One region of the Tsukamurella sp. USMM236 genome, then DNA from elsewhere that is predicted to be linked to it. Evidence: riboswitches for the same ligand, from Rfam matches in the RefSeq annotation. Region 1 holds a riboswitch; the other holds the start of a gene.

What was found. A riboswitch is a leader RNA that binds a small molecule or an ion and turns the genes downstream of it on or off. The one in region 1 is predicted to bind cobalamin.
Region 2: another riboswitch for cobalamin. It lies ahead of WFK95_RS06120 (FecCD family ABC transporter permease); the one in region 1 lies ahead of metE (5-methyltetrahydropteroyltriglutamate--homocysteine S-methyltransferase).

What each region holds. Positions count from the first base shown of each region.
Region 1 covers NZ_JBBCSS010000004.1:350,570-358,017, reverse strand. The annotation lists gene WFK95_RS15820 (error-prone DNA polymerase) at 1-714, shown strand, start outside; gene WFK95_RS15815 (nuclear transport factor 2 family protein) at 731-1,135, shown strand; gene WFK95_RS15810 (pyridoxamine 5'-phosphate oxidase family protein) at 1,065-1,628, opposite strand; gene WFK95_RS15805 (PaaI family thioesterase) at 1,625-2,062, opposite strand; gene WFK95_RS15800 (TetR/AcrR family transcriptional regulator) at 2,119-2,700, shown strand; gene WFK95_RS15795 (patatin-like phospholipase family protein) at 2,704-3,579, opposite strand; gene WFK95_RS15790 (CHAP domain-containing protein) at 3,576-4,178, opposite strand; gene WFK95_RS15785 (DUF167 domain-containing protein) at 4,220-4,453, shown strand; cobalamin riboswitch at 4,539-4,704, shown strand; gene metE (5-methyltetrahydropteroyltriglutamate--homocysteine S-methyltransferase) at 4,869-7,157, shown strand; gene WFK95_RS15775 (pyruvate carboxylase) at 7,212-7,448, opposite strand, start outside.
Region 2 covers NZ_JBBCSS010000002.1:61,609-69,056, reverse strand. The annotation lists gene WFK95_RS06125 (3-methyladenine DNA glycosylase) at 1-870, shown strand, start outside; cobalamin riboswitch at 870-1,006, shown strand; gene WFK95_RS06120 (FecCD family ABC transporter permease) at 1,112-2,083, shown strand; gene WFK95_RS06115 (ABC transporter ATP-binding protein) at 2,083-2,859, shown strand; gene WFK95_RS06110 (ABC transporter substrate-binding protein) at 2,861-3,856, shown strand; gene WFK95_RS06105 (M23 family metallopeptidase) at 3,955-4,485, shown strand; gene WFK95_RS06100 (LppX_LprAFG lipoprotein) at 4,571-5,392, opposite strand; gene WFK95_RS06095 (fatty acid desaturase) at 5,850-7,280, shown strand; gene WFK95_RS06090 (type III polyketide synthase) at 7,291-7,448, shown strand, end outside.

The DNA of each region.
Region 1 (7,448 bases):
GAGAACGCAGGGGCGGAGGTCCGGCTCGGGCTGGCCGCGATCCGCACCATCGGCGACGACCTCGCCGAGCGCATCGTCGACGAGCGGAAGGCGCACGGCGCCTACGCCGGCCTCACCGACCTCACCGCCCGCGTCGAGCTCACGGTCGCGCAGTCGGAGGCGCTCGCGACCTCCGGTGCGCTGGACTGCTTCGGCCGGGATCGGCGGCAGGCGCTGTGGGAGGCCGGCGCCGCCGCCCGCGAGCGCCCGGACCGGCTGCCGGGCACGGCCACCGCGGGAGCCCCGCCCACCCTGCCCGGGATGAGCGAGACGGAGCTCGCGGCGGCGGACGTGTGGGCCACGTCGGTCACCGTCGGCAAGTACCACACGGAGTTCCTCCGGCCCGCCCTCGACCGGCTCGGCGTCGTCCGCGCCGACCGCCTGCTCTCGCTGCCCGACGGTGACCGCGTGCTGGTGGGCGGGGCCGTCACGCACCGGCAGCGGCCCGCCACCGCGGGCGGCGTCACCTTCATCAACCTCGAGGACGAGACCGGGATGGTGAACGTGGTGTGCAGCCAGGGGTTGTGGGCGCGGTACCGGCGGCTCGCGCAGTCGGCGCCCGCACTGCTGGTGCGGGGGAAGCTGCAGAACGCGGAGGGCGCCGTCACCGTCGTCGCCGACCGGCTGCAGCGCATGGACCTGTCGGTGCCCTCCCGGTCCCGCGACTGGCAGTGAGGGTAGCCTTGGGCAAGTGACCGAGGAGGCGTACGAACCGGACCGCACCACGGCGCCGGAGCTGCGCGAGGTGCTCGCGGACCTCCGTCGCCGCGAACCCGTCTTCCACGGCCCCTGCTGGCGATCATTGCAGGACTTCGACGACGCGGTCGCGCAGGACTTCTGGGAGGTCGGCGCCTCGGGGCGACGGTACAGCCGCGAGCACATCCGCGCGGTGCTCGCCGAGCGTATGGCTGTGCCGCAGGACGAATCGGACTGGGAGACCGGCGAGTTCCAGGTGCGCGCCATGGGGGCGTCGGTCTACCTGCTCACGTACACGCTGGTGCAGGGGGAGCGCAGCACCCGGCGGCTCACCGTGTGGCGGCGCCGCGAGAACCGGTGGACGGTGATGTTCCATCAGGGCACCGTCGTCGCGGACTGACTCGCCGCTCACGCGTCATCGAGCCGAGACGGACCGGCCGGGCGTCGTCGAAGCGGAGGTCGCGCACCCGGGACAGGTCGGCCCAGAAGGCGCGCCCGCCGGGGGTCCTGCCGAGCGGGCCGACGACCCTGCGGAACCGGGCGATCTCCTCGGGGAGCGCGGGCCGCGCCGGGCCGGCCGTGCCCACGAGCTGGACCCCGGGGCTCTGCTCGAACCGCCCGCGGAGCAGCGCGCGCAGCCAGCGGAGCGGGCCGCTGTCGACCGCCAGCACCGTCACCCGGGGGTCGAGTGCGAGGTTGCGTGCGAGCCGCGCGTTGAACACGTCGAAGTAGATGCCCGAGCGGGCCTCTCGATCCAGCAGGATCGAGCCGATGGGGGTGACGTGCGGGGAACCGTCGGGATTGCGGGACGCGACCGCGCAGTGCAGCGACGAGCGCACGGCGCGGCGCACGGTGGTGCGCGCGGCCGCCCACGGTACGTCCGGGGCGGTCACCGCGACGTCCCCGGGGCGGTGACGAAGACGGTGCCGCGGGCGATGGCGCACAGGCGCGGCTCGCCGTCGCCGGACTCGTGCCAGATCTCGGCGGTGGCCACGGCGTGCGTTCGGGCCCGGTGTACGACCGTCGCCGCGGTGCGCAGTCGCCCGTCCCGCGCCGCGCGGAGGTAGTTCACGTCCACGCCGCCGGTGAGTACGTCCGTGCCGAGGACCGACCCCGCCGCGAAGGTCAGCGCGTTGTCGGCCAGGTACGCGAGGACGCCACCGTGGGCGACGCCGAACTGCTGTCGGTGCCGGTCCTCGATGTCGAGGACCAGCTCCGCAACGCCCCCGCCGAACGCCGTGATCCGCGCGCCGACCACGGCGTTGAAGGGCTGGGCGTCGAGGATCGCCGAGGCGAGGGCGAGGGACTCCGCGTTGGGTTCGAGCATGACGGCTCCTTTTTGGGGACTTCTCTCTAAAACAGGTCTAACATAGGATCGCGGTCATGGGAAGGCCGAGGCTGCACGATCCGGACGGGCTGCTCGACGCCGCCGTCCGGCTCTTCGCGCGGGACGGGACGCGGGGCCTCACGGTGGCCGCTGTCGTGCGGGAGTCCAAGTCGCCCAGCGGATCCGTGTACCACCTCTTCCCCGACCGTCCCACTCTGCTCGCGGCCGTCTGGCTCCGGACGGTCCGCCGGTTCCACGAGGACTACACCGCGGCCTGGGGAGACCTCGCGGCTAGCTCCGACGCCGCGTCGAGCGCGCGGTGGATCGTGGAGCGCTGCCGCGCCGACCTCGGCGAGGCGCTCGTCCTGCAGGCCGGACCCCAGGCGTTCGCCGTCGACTCCTGGCCGGCCGCCGCGGCCGCCGAGTGGGCGGCGCTCGACACCGAGCGGCAGGACCGGATCGCGGGGATCGTCGGCCGAGTGGCCGCGGATGCGGGATGCTCGCGTGCCGACGTCGCCTTCGCCCTGTACGAGCTGCCCCTCGCGGTCGCGCGCCGGCACCTCGTCGCCGGCGAGCCGCCGCCGCCCGCCGCGGCGGATCAGGCCGAACGCCTCGCCGGACGACTGCTGCGCGACTGAGGGCTATCCGGCGAGGGCGAGGAGCGCGGCGTCCCGGCCGATCTCGACGGCGCGGGAGATCAGCGGACCGTCGCCCGAGAGCCTGCCGACGGCAGGGCTCCCGGATGGGACCCAGACCTGCAGCACCTCGGCGGTGCCGACCGCGGCCGGCTCCGGAGCGGGGGCGGCGCGGCGGGCGGTGAAGTACGCGTCCAGGACCCACTGCTCGGCGCGGGAGGAGCGGGGCGCCGCGTCCTCCGAGGTGGTGCGCAGCACGAGCAGGTGCGTGGCGCCCTGATCGATCGGGGTGGCCAGGGGTACCTTCTCCGCGAGGCCGCCGTCGAGGAACTCCCGCCCGGCGAGCCGCACGGGCCGCCCCGCGAGCAGAGGGAGGGCGGTCGTCGCGCGCAGCGCGGTGCGCAGCGTCGCGGCGTCGGTGACGTAGGGCGCGAGGTCGGCCACCCGGCGGGTGTGCGCGTCGACGGCCAAGGGGTGCAGGGAGATCGGGCTGGCGAGGATGGCGGCGAAGTTCATCGGCGTGACGTCGGAGTAGACCCGGTCCACCAGGTGTTGCGTGTCCACCACGACGCCGCCGCGCAGCGCCCGCCGCGGGTGCACCACGCGCTCGGCCAGCACCTCCTCCCAGCCCCACGAGGGCAGCCACCGTCGGCCCTCGCCGGAGACCAGCCACGCCGCGTTGAGGCCGCCGCCCGAGGTGCCGTAGATCGCGTCGACGGCGGGCAGCAGGCCGAGCTCGTCGACCGCGATCGCCATCCCCGCGGAATACGCGGAGCGCGAGCCGCCGCCCTCGATGCACACGGCGATCCGCAGCCCGTCGGAGCGCTCTCCCGGAAGGCTTCCGGAGGTGAGCCGCGCTCGCAGCGCCTCGAGCACCGTCATCGGGCCGGCACCCCGTACCCGGCGAGGCCGAAGGTGTCGGTCAGCCGGTACGTCCAGGCGCTGATGCCGCCCTCCTGGTTGCCGCCGACGGTGGTGACGCTGTCGCCCGACACCGCGACGACGAAGTTGGTGTGCTGGCGCATCGCCGGGTGCTCCGGCGTGTACAGCACGACGTCGCCCGGCTGCGGCCGGTACGCGGTCGCCGACTCCAGCTTCCCGGCCTTCTGGAAGTACTCGGTGAGCGTGTACACGCCGGGGATGCGCCAGGTCCCGGAGTTCGGGTTGTGCAGCGGCAGGCCGGAATCGCGGAGCACCGTCGAGACGAAGTCGGCGCACCAGGGCTCGTCGACGCCCTCCGAGAAGTACGTGCCCGGGCGGTTGGCGTCGAACTCGCGGCGCACGTTCTCCAGGATCCGGACGCGCGCGGGATCGAGGCCCGCGGTCGAGACCGCGGGGTAGACGCGGGGCTTCAACTCGGCGGGGAGGTGCTTCGTGAGCGGCGTCTGATGCACGCTGGAGAGCCACACGACGCCGCCCGCGAGCACCACCAGCGCGGCGACCACCGCGGCGGCGACGAGCCCTGCCTTCCTCAACCCCATGAATCCACTGTACTCAGTGGTGAACCTGCGATCATGGGGCGATGAGCCCGCGCACCGTGACCTGCAGGATCAAGCCCGGCAGCCGCAAGGGCCCCGCGGTGGAGGTCGACGATGCCGGCGCGCTCACCCTGTTCGTGCGCGAGCCGGCCACCGAGGGCAAGGCGAACAAGGCCGCCGTCGAGTTGCTCGCCTCCCACCTCGGGGTGCCGAAGTCCCGCGTGCGGCTGATCGCGGGGCAGACCAGCCGGCTCAAGCGGTTCGCCGTCGACGACTGAGGTGACGCCCGCCGTCACGGAGCGGCATGGCATGCTGGAAGGTGCAGCTGGTATGTCGCGCCGAAGCCTCGGGCCGCGACAACTCGGTGCCGTGGGGAACCGCGGATCGAGAGGGAACCCGGTGGGAATCCGGGACTGTCCCGCAGCGGTGAGCAGGAACGAAAGTCGCGACGAATGCACTGGGCCGCAGAGCCTGGGAAGCAGCGACCGGTAGGAGCCCCAGGGCGCGCCTGCGAGTCCGAATACCTGCCCGCTGTACCGGACGCGCCGCGTCCGGTGGTGTGCCGCCTCGCGGACCGGGCGTGCGACCGCACAGGACGAACGGACGTCGCACGTCGACGGTCCGCGAGTCGTGCGTACGTGCGTCCGGACGGGTGGCCCGCCCTGGCTACGCACGAAAGGAACGGTCCTTCACGTGACCGCACCGAATTTCACCCGCACCGTCCTCGGTGTTCCCCGCATCGGCCCCCGGCGCGAGCTCAAGCGCGCGATCGAGGGCTATTGGAAGGGCTCGATCACCCGGGCCGAGCTCGCATCCACCGCCGCCGGCCTCCGGCGCGACGAGTGGGCACGGCTGGTCGCCGCCGGGCTGGATTCCGTCCCCACCAACACGTTCAGCTACTACGACCAGATGCTCGACACCGCGGAACTGCTCGGCGCCCTGCCGCCCCGGGTCGCGGGGATCGAGGATCCGCTCGACCGGTACTTCGCCGCGGCGCGCGGTACCGCCGAGGTCACCCCGCTCGAGATGACCAAGTGGTTCGACACGAACTACCACTACCTCGTTCCCGAGATCGGGCCGGCGACCGCCTTCGCGCTGCACCCCGAGAAGGTGCTCGGCGATCTGGACGAGGCGCTGGCGCAGGGCGTCCCGGCGCGCCCGGTCGTCGTCGGACCGCTCACCTTCCTCGCGCTCGCCAAGCCGGTCGACGGTGCCGGTGAGCCGCTCTCCCGCCTGGACGAGCTCCTGCCGCTCTACCGGGATCTCCTGGCGCGGCTGGCGGCCCGGGGTGCGCAGTGGGTGCAGATCGACGAGCCGGTGCTGGTGACGGAGGCGGGCCTGTCGCTCGCCGGCGAGGCGGCGCGGGTGTACGGCGAGCTCTCCTCGGCCGCCGACCGGCCGTCGATCCTCGTGGCGACGTACTTCGGCTCGCCGGGGCCGTCGCTGGAGGCCCTGGCCGGCACCGCGATCGAGGCGGTCGCCGTCGACCTGGTGACCGATCCCGCCGCCGTCGCGGCGGTCGCCGCCGTGCCGGCGCTCCAGGACAAGCTGCTGCTCGCGGGCGTCGTCGACGGGCGCAACGTCTGGCGCACCGACCTGGCATCGGCGTCGGCGACCCTGGGCATGCTGTCCGGGTCAGCGGGTGCGTTGGCCGTGAGCACGTCCTGCTCGCTGCTGCACGTGCCCTACGCGGTCGCCGCGGAGATGGCGCCCGAACCCGCTGGCGCCGAGGGGGTTCGCGCCTGGCTGGCCTTCGCTCAGGAGAAGATCGACGAGGTCGTCGTCCTCGCCCGCGCCCTCACCGAGGGGCGCCCCGTGGTCGCCGCGGAGTTCGGGCGGAGCGCCGCGGTCCGTGCGGCCCGCAGCGCGGATCCCCGCCTGAACGATGCGACGGTGCGCGACCGCCTCATCGCCCTGCGCGCCACCGGGACCGGCCGAACCGCGGCCGCCGATCGCGCCGTGGTCCAGCGGGACCGGCTCGATCTCCCGTTGTTGCCGACCACGACCATCGGCTCGTACCCGCAGACCGGCGCGATCCGGGTCGCCCGCGCCGACCTGCGCGCGGGGAGGATCGACGAGGCCGAGTACGTGCGGCGCATGCAGTCCGAGATCGCCGATGTGGTCGCGCTGCAGGAGGAGCTCGGCATCGACGTCCTCGTCCACGGCGAGCCCGAGCGCAACGACATGGTGCAGTACTTCGCGGAGCGCCTCGACGGCTTCCTCGCGACCGAGAACGGGTGGGTGCAGTCCTACGGCACTCGGTGCGTGCGGCCGCCGATCCTGTACGGCGACGTGCACCGCACCGATCCGATGACCGTCTCGTGGATCACCTACGCGCAGACGCTCACGGAGCGGCCGGTCAAGGGCATGCTCACCGGGCCGGTCACGATCCTCGCCTGGTCGTTCGTCCGCGACGACCAGTCGCTCGCCGAGACGGCCGACCAGGTGGCGCTCGCGATCCGCGACGAGACGGTGGACCTCGAGCGGGCGGGCGTGCAGGTCATCCAGGTCGACGAGCCCGCGCTGCGTGAGCTGCTGCCGCTGCGGGCTGCGGACCGCTCGGCCTACCTCGCTTGGGCAACGGGCTCGTTCCGGCTGTCGACCTCGGGCGTGGCCGACGGCACCCAGATCCACACGCACCTCTGCTATTCGGAGTTCGGCGACGTGATCGGCGCGATCGCCGATCTCGACGCGGACGTGACGTCGATCGAGGCCGCGCGGTCGCGGATGGAGATCCTCGCCGACCTCAACGAGGCGGGCTTCGCCAACCAGGTCGGGCCCGGTGTCTACGATATCCACTCGCCCCGGGTCCCGGCGCAGGAGGAGATCGAGTCGTCGCTGCGTGCGGCCCTGGACGCCGTGCCGGCGCAGCGGCTGTGGGTGAACCCGGACTGCGGCCTGAAGACCCGCGGTCAGCAGGAGACGGTGGCCGCCCTGCGGAACCTGGTCGCAGCGGCGAAGGCGGTGCGCGCCACGCTGTGAGAGAAGGAAGGGCCCGGCCGCGTTCGCGCGGCCGGGCCCTGTCCGTGGTGCGGGTCAGCCCTCGATGACGGCGACAAGGTCGCCACCGTCGACCTGGGTGGCCCCGGCGAGGGCGACGCGGGTGACGGTGCCGGCGACGGGTGCGGTGATCGCGGCCTCCATCTTCATCGCCTCGATCGTCGCGATCTGGTCGCCGACCTCGACCGTGGAACCGGCGTGGACCGTGGGGGTGACCATGCCGGCGAACGGCGCGGCGACGTGGCCCGGGTTCATCTTGTCCGCGCGTTCCGC
Region 2 (7,448 bases), on a different contig from region 1:
CGCGCCCGGCTGGAGCCCTTCGTCGAGGCGCATCGCCGCCGGGCCGCCCGCGGCGAGAAGCACCCCGTCTGGGACTTCCTGTTCACGTACTACGGGCACCGCCCCGCGCACCTGCTGCGCTGGCACCCGGGCCTCGGGACCGAGCTCGACGGCCCGCGGGCGGCGGACGAATTCAGCGGCGCGCGCGGCTACCTCGTCGAGGGCACCCGGGTCCGGCCGGACCCGGCGACGCTGGCCAACCGCGCGGGCACCGCCGCCTACGTGGCCCGGCTCCTGGAGGCCACGGCCGCGCGCCGGCCCGTGTTCGGCTGCTTCGGCCTGCACGAGTGGGCGATGGTCTTCCGCGAGGCCGACCAGGCGCGACACCCGGTGCCGCTGCGCCTGGGCCCGGCGGGCACGGACGACGTGGTCCGCGCGGGCCAGCTGACGTGCACCCACTACGACGCCTTCCGCTTCTTCACCCCCGACGCGGCGCCCCGCAACGCGGTCGAGCTCACGCGGGAGACCCAGGTCGGCTCGGAGCAGCCCGGCTGCCTGCACGCCGGCATGGACCTCTACAAGTGGGCCTTCAAGCTGACGCCCGGCGCACCGTCGGACCTGGTGGCCGACGCGTTCGACCTGGCCCGGGACGCCCGGGAACTGGACATGCGGGCGAGCCCGTACGACCTGACGGCCTACGGCTTCGAGCCCATCGCGATCGAGACGGCCGAGGGCCGGCGCGAGTACGTGCGGCAGCAGGCCGCGCTGGCCGAGCGCGCCACCCCGATCCGCGAGCGCCTGCTCGCCGTGGTCCGCGCCTGGCCCGCAGAGCGGCCCGGTGAGCGGCCCGGTGAGCAGCCCGCCGCCGATATGCCCGCATCGCCCGCCTAGACTTCCGTTCCAGCGACGGTCCGTGGGCGCGAGCCCACGGCGCAAGAGGGAACCCGGTGCGAAACCGGGGCTGCCCCGCAACGGTGACACGCCCAGCGCGTGCGAGCCCGATACCTGCCCTCGCGACCGCCCGGAGCCGGGCGGTGCTCACCGACCCGAGGGGAGTCGCGGAGTGCGAGTGGTCTCGTCGCGCCGTGTGGCAGTGCTGTTGGCCTGCTTGCTGATCGCGCTGATCGCCGCGATGTGGCTGGGCGTGCTGCTGGGCACCGTGCGCATCCCTTGGCAGGACTCGACCCGCTATGTCTGGGCCTTTCTCACCGGCGGCGTCATCGACGCCGAGCACGCCACGCACTACCGGATCGTCGCGGATTCGCGGATCCCCCGGGTACTCAGCGCCGCGATCGTGGGCGCGGGGCTCAGCGCGATCGGCGTCGCGGTCCAGGCGATGGTGCGCAACGCCCTCGCCGACCCGTACGTACTCGGGATCTCCTCCGGCGCGTCGGTCGGCGCGACGACGGTGGCCCTGTTCGGCGTCTTCGGCACGCTCGGCCTGTACGCGCTCCCTACGGCCGCCTTCCTGGGCGCGCTCGGTGCGACGGCGCTGGTCTACCTCATCGCGTACCGCGGCGGCGGCCTCACGCCGCTGCGGCTCGTCCTCACCGGAACCGCCCTCGCGTACGGCTTCTCGGCGGTGACCACGGTGCTGGTCTTCCTCGCCCCGCGCGGCGACGCGGCCCGCACCGTCATGTTCTGGCTGTTCGGCAGCCTCTCCCCCTCGACCTGGCGCACCACCGCGCTGCTGGCGGTCACGGTCGCGATCGGGCTGGTGACGCTGCGGTACGGCGCGCGCAAGCTCAACGCGCTCGCCCTCGGCGACGAGGTCGCGATCTCCGTCGGGCTCTCGGCCTCCGGCTACCGCTCGGCGCTGTTCGTGCTCACCGCGGCGATGACCGGGATCATCGTCTCCGTCTGCGGCGCCATCGGCTTCGTCGGGCTCGTGGTGCCGCACGTCGCCCGGCTGCTGGTGGGCGCCGACCACCGCCGGGTCCTGGTCATCGCGCCCGCGCTCGGGGCGGTCTTCCTCGTGCTCGCCGACATCGCGGCCCGCACCGTCGCGCCACCGCAGGAGCTGCCGCTCGGCGCGATCACCGCCGCCGTCGGCGTGCCCCTGTTCATCGCGCTCATGCGCCGCAGGTCCGTGGGGAGCGCGTGATGCGGGTCGAGTACAGCGGCGTCTCCGTCGAGCTGGGCGGACGGCGCATCGTCGAGAACCTCAGCCTCACGGCGGAATCCGGCGAGTTCATCGGCGTCGTGGGCCCCAACGGCAGCGGCAAGTCCACCCTGCTCCGGTGCGCCTACCGCGCGCTGCGACCGGCGACGGGCACCGTCACCGTCGACGGGCGGGACGTCACGGCGATCAGCCTCGAGGAGAATGCGCGGCAGGTCGCGGCCGTGATGCAGCACGCCCCGTTCGACATCGGCTTCACCGCGCGCGAGATCGTGGAGACCGGTCGCCTGCCGCACCGCCGCCGGGGCGTCCCGCTCGCCGCGCACCGTCGGGCGGTCGACGGTGCGCTCGCCGCCGCCGGCGCCGCGGACCTGGCCCGGCGGGACTTCGGCACGCTCTCGGGCGGCGAGGCGCAGCGGGTGCTCATCGCGCGGGCCTTCGCGCAGGAGCCGCGGGTGCTGGTGCTCGACGAGCCCACCAACCACCTCGACGTGCGGCACCAGTTCGCGGTGCTCAGCGCCGCCCGCGACCTGGGCGTCACCGTGATCGCGGTGCTGCACGACCTCAATCTCGCGGCGCAGTACTGCGACCGCCTGTACGTGCTGTCCGAGGGTGCGCTGGCCTGCTCCGGCACCCCGGCGGAGATCCTCACGCCGAAAACGCTCCGGCGGTACTTCGACATCGGGGCGCACGTGTTGCCCCACCCCCGCCTGGGCGTGCCCCAGGTGATCTTCGACAGTGGTCTGACGGAAGGGACCTGACATGAAACGACTCCCCCTGGTGCTGCTCGCGGGCGTCCTGCTCACCGGCTGCGGCGCGACCGTCGAGGAGGCGGCGCCGTCGGCGTCCTCGGGACCCGCCACCGTCACCAACTGCGGTGCGCCCCTGACGGTGCCGGGCCCGCCCAGCCGAGTGGTGGTCAACGACACCGGCACCGCGGAGATCCTGTTCGCGCTGGGCCTGACCGACCGCATCGTCGGGTACACGACCTACGACGGCAAGCACGTCGACTACAACACCTCGCCGTGGAAGGCCGACTTCGATCGTGCCCCCAGCCTGGGCACCGCCTTCACCCGCGAGACGATCCAGGCGGCCCGGCCCGACTTCGTCTTCGCGGGCTGGAACTACGGCTTCAAGGAGACCACCGGCGTGACGCCGGACTGGATCCGCGAGATCGGCGCCGTGCCGTACCAGCTCACCGAGGCCTGCCGCCAGGCCGGGAGCACGAAGCGGGGCATCATGCCGCCGCTCGACGCGCTGTTCGCGGACCTGACGAACCTCGGGACCCTGTTCGGAGTGCCGGAGCGCGCGGAGAAGCTGGTCGCCGAGTACCGCGCCCGGATCGATGAGGTCCGGACCTCCGCGCCGGCGGGGAAGAAGGCGCGGGTCTTCCTGTTCGACAGCGCCTCCCCGGACCCGTTCACCTCGGGCCGCACCGGCACCCCGCAGGCGATCATCGAGAACGCGGGCGGCGAGAACGTCTTCGCCGACCTCGACGACTCGTGGACGACGGCGTCCTGGGAGGCGGCGGCGCAGCGCGACCCGGAGGTGATCGCGATCGTCGACTACGGCGTCGGCCCGGAGAACACCCCGGACGCGAAGATCGCGCAGCTGCGCTCGCAGCCGCTGATGGCGAACACCACCGCCGTCCGCGAGGGCAACGTCGTCGTGATCCCGTACGCGGGCTGGGTCGAGGGCCCGCGCACGCCGGGCAGCGTCGAGACTTTGGGCGCGTACCTCCGTTCCAAGGGCTTCTGATTCGCCCAGCGCGTACCCGTGTGCGATGACATACTCGCGCTGAACGTGAGCCATGCTCACGTTCATGCCCCGCTCATGCACTTTCAGGGAGAAGAGTCATGACAGCTCACCACGAATCAGCACAGCTCAGCCGGCGTCGTCTGCTCATCGGCGGCGCGGCCGTCGCCGGACTCACCGCCGCGGCGGCCGCGGCCGGGTCCGTGGTCGCGCCGGCGGCGAACGCCGCGACCTACGTGCGGCCCATCCGGAACGCGACCGCGCACCCGATCACCGCTCAGTGGCGACAGCCCGGCTCCTGGGAGGCGGGTTACCACACCGGGGTCGACATCGGCTGTCCCATCGGCACGCCCGTGTACGCGACCATCGGCGGCGATGTCCGCACGGGACGGGCGAACTGGGGCGCGGCGTACGGGACGATGATCCTGATCAACGACGACGTCGACGGATCGGACTGGGGCTACTGCCACCTGTCGCGGCGGGTCGTGAGCGACGGCCAGAAGGTCGCGACCAACCAGCTGATCGGGTACTCGGGCGACACCGGGAACACCCGGGGACCGCACCTGCACCTGGAGCGCCGTCCGCGCTACGGCGGCTACGGATCGGATCTCAACCCGAACCTCTGGCCCTGACCGGCAGAACGACCCGACGAACGACGACGGCCCGTCGGACCATCCCCCCGAATGGTCCGACGGGCCGTTGCCCGTGCGTGTCGGCCTAGGTGGCCGGCTTGGTGATCTTCACGTCCTTGCCGAACTCGGTGAGGTTCAGCGTGATGGGCAGTTCCTTCAGCTTGACCTCCATCCGCGTGACGTTCGGCTTGGGCTGCGGGTTCGCCGACGGATCGAAGACGATCCACAGCGTGATGGGCAGCGTGGTGCCGGCGTTGCCGCGGGTGGCGATGTCGGTGATCTGCGGCAGCAGCGGGTCGAGGACCTGCGTGGCGACGGTGCCGGTGACCTTGACGGTCTTGAGGCCGTTCGCGGTGTCCTTGCCGTCGACCTTCGGGTTCTGCACGGAGTCGAGGATCTTGGCGAGCCCCTTCTCCAGGTCGAGGATGATCGCCGGGTCGTAGACGCCCTTCTCACCGGTCTTGCCCATCGGCTGGTACTTCGCGCCGCCGAGGTTGGCGTACATCACGCCGTCGATCACGACGAACTTCGTCTGCACGTAGTTGTCCTGGACGCGGACGTTGGCGTCGCCCTGCGCGGCCACGCGCTTGGTGTCCTTGAAGGAGATGATGTCGCCGGTGACGCTGGTGACGGGCAGGCCCTGGATCCCCTTGTCGACGGCGAGCGTCAGGTGCTCCGAGTAGGTCTCCCGGGTGGCCAGGGCCGCGTCCTGCACGATCTGGACGGTCGGCAGGCCGCTCGCGTCGACCGAGGGTGCGGCCGTCGGCGAGCCCGAGGCGCCGCTCGCGGCCGCGGCGGTGGCGGTCGTGGTGCCGCCGTCGTCGGTCTTCTTGTCCGCACAACCGGTGAGTACCAGTGCGCCGGCGGCGAGCAGCGCTACAGCCGCCCGCGATGCCTTGAGGTTCATAGGGTTCCCCCCTGGAATCTGTCCGGGCGGAACCGCCCGGGGCCGAATGAAAGGGCGGAAGCCCCGCCCTCACGATGAAGTATGCATGAATTCCGGAGTCGATCGAAGCATTCTTCTGCGCGATTTCCGGGCAAATCGGACACTGGGCGGTAGCGGCAAGCGCACCTTCAGCGATCCATTAGCGTGACCGGAGAAGGTCTACACAACCGCCGGATCCGGCAGTGTTCAGGAGGAACCAGAAGTGTCGATCAATTCCACCCCGCCACCGGCGCCGTCCGAGCGCGGCGCGGCCGACCCCGGCCCCCGCGATCTCGAGCGCGGCACCGACCCGGGGCGCGGAGGCGGCGCAGGTCACGACGGCGCTTCCGGCTCCGACGAGCGCGATCCCGGGCGTCGCCCCGCCGGCCCCCGCGGCCGCGATTTCGATACCGAGAGCGGCGACCCCGGACCCCGCGATCTGGGGCGTGAACCCGGCCCCGGCGGCGGGCCGCAGTTGTCGAACGTGTGGGTCTACAAGGGCCGCGCCTACGATCTCTCGGAATGGATCAACAAGCATCCGGGCGGGGAATTCTTCATCGGCCGCTCCAAGAATCGTGACATCACGTCGATCATCGGTTCGTATCACGCGAATCCCGAAAAGGTCGAGAAGATGCTGGAACGGTTCGCCCTCGATCGCGATGCCCGCGTCGAGGACGTCCATCCCAAGAACAATGCGCCGGCCTTCCTCTTCAAGGACGGATTCGACAGTTGGCGCGACACCCCGCGCTACCGGTTCGACGATCCGACGGATCTGCTGCACGCCGTGAAGGCGCGGCTGCGCGACCCGGCGATGAAGGCGCGCGTGCAGCGCATGGACCGCTGGTTCAACGTCGTCGCGGCGGCGCTGGCCGTCGCCTACGTCGTGGTCATCGCCACCCGCCTGGGCGTCCCGTCGTGGATGCCGATCTGGCTGTTCGTGCTGCTCATGGTCGTCCTCCGCAGCTCGCTGGCGGGTTTCGGCCACTACGCGATCCATCGCAAGCAGAAGGGCGCGACGAAGGTGCTGGTCAACGCCTTCGACATCAACTACGTCGCACTGTCGTTCGTGACGGCCGACGGGCACGCGCTGCTGCACCACCCGCACACGCAGAGCGAGGTGGACATCAAGAAGAACGTCTTCACCATGATGATGGACATCCCGCGCTGGTACCGGATCCCGATCCACACGCTGCACAAGTTCGGGCACACCGCGACGGGCATGACGATGCGGCTGTTCGAGATCGTCAAGCTCACCCGCCAGGTGGGGGTCGCCGACATGTACGGCTCGCTGCGCGGGGCGCTCCCCCACTTCATCGGCGCCTTCGCGATGCGCGCGCTGCTCATCGGCGAGTTCCTGCTGTTCCTGTTCCTCGGCGACGTGTGGGCCTGGGTGGCGCAGTTCGTCGCCGTGCTGTGGGTGAGCACCTTCCTGGTGGTCGCGAGCCACGACTTCGAGACGGACGTCGACGACCTCCCCGAGGTCGAGACCGAGGACTGGGCGGTCAACCAGCTCAACCAGGCCTACGACCTGTGGATCTCGGGCAACCGGTACGTCGACTGCTTCCTCTCGGCCGGCCTGTCCAGCCACCGCGTGCACCACGTCCTGCCCTACCAGCGCAGCGGCTTCGCCAACATCGCGACCGAGGAACTGATGGCCGAGGAGGCCGCCAAGTTCGGCGTCGAATGGCTGCCCAGGCGCAGCTTCTTCTTCGACCGCCTGCCCGACCAGGTCAACACCTTCCTCGGCAGCAAGGCCCGGCCCGCGCAGGAGCAGGGCCACGGCTTCTTCCGCGAGCACTTCTCGCCGGCGGCCCTCAAGACGTCCGGTTCGTACGTCGTCGCGGGTTTCACCGGCATCGGCACGGTTTAAGGAGATGACCATGAACGCCACCCCCCAGGGCACCCCCGCCCTCGACGTCGCAGCCCCCGTGCTTCCCGCACCCGGCACCTGGCTGGGCGCCCCGCCCGCGCCGCCGACCTCGGTCGCGGTGATCGAGTCGCTCGCGACGGGCTCCCCCGCACAGGCCTACGACCAGGC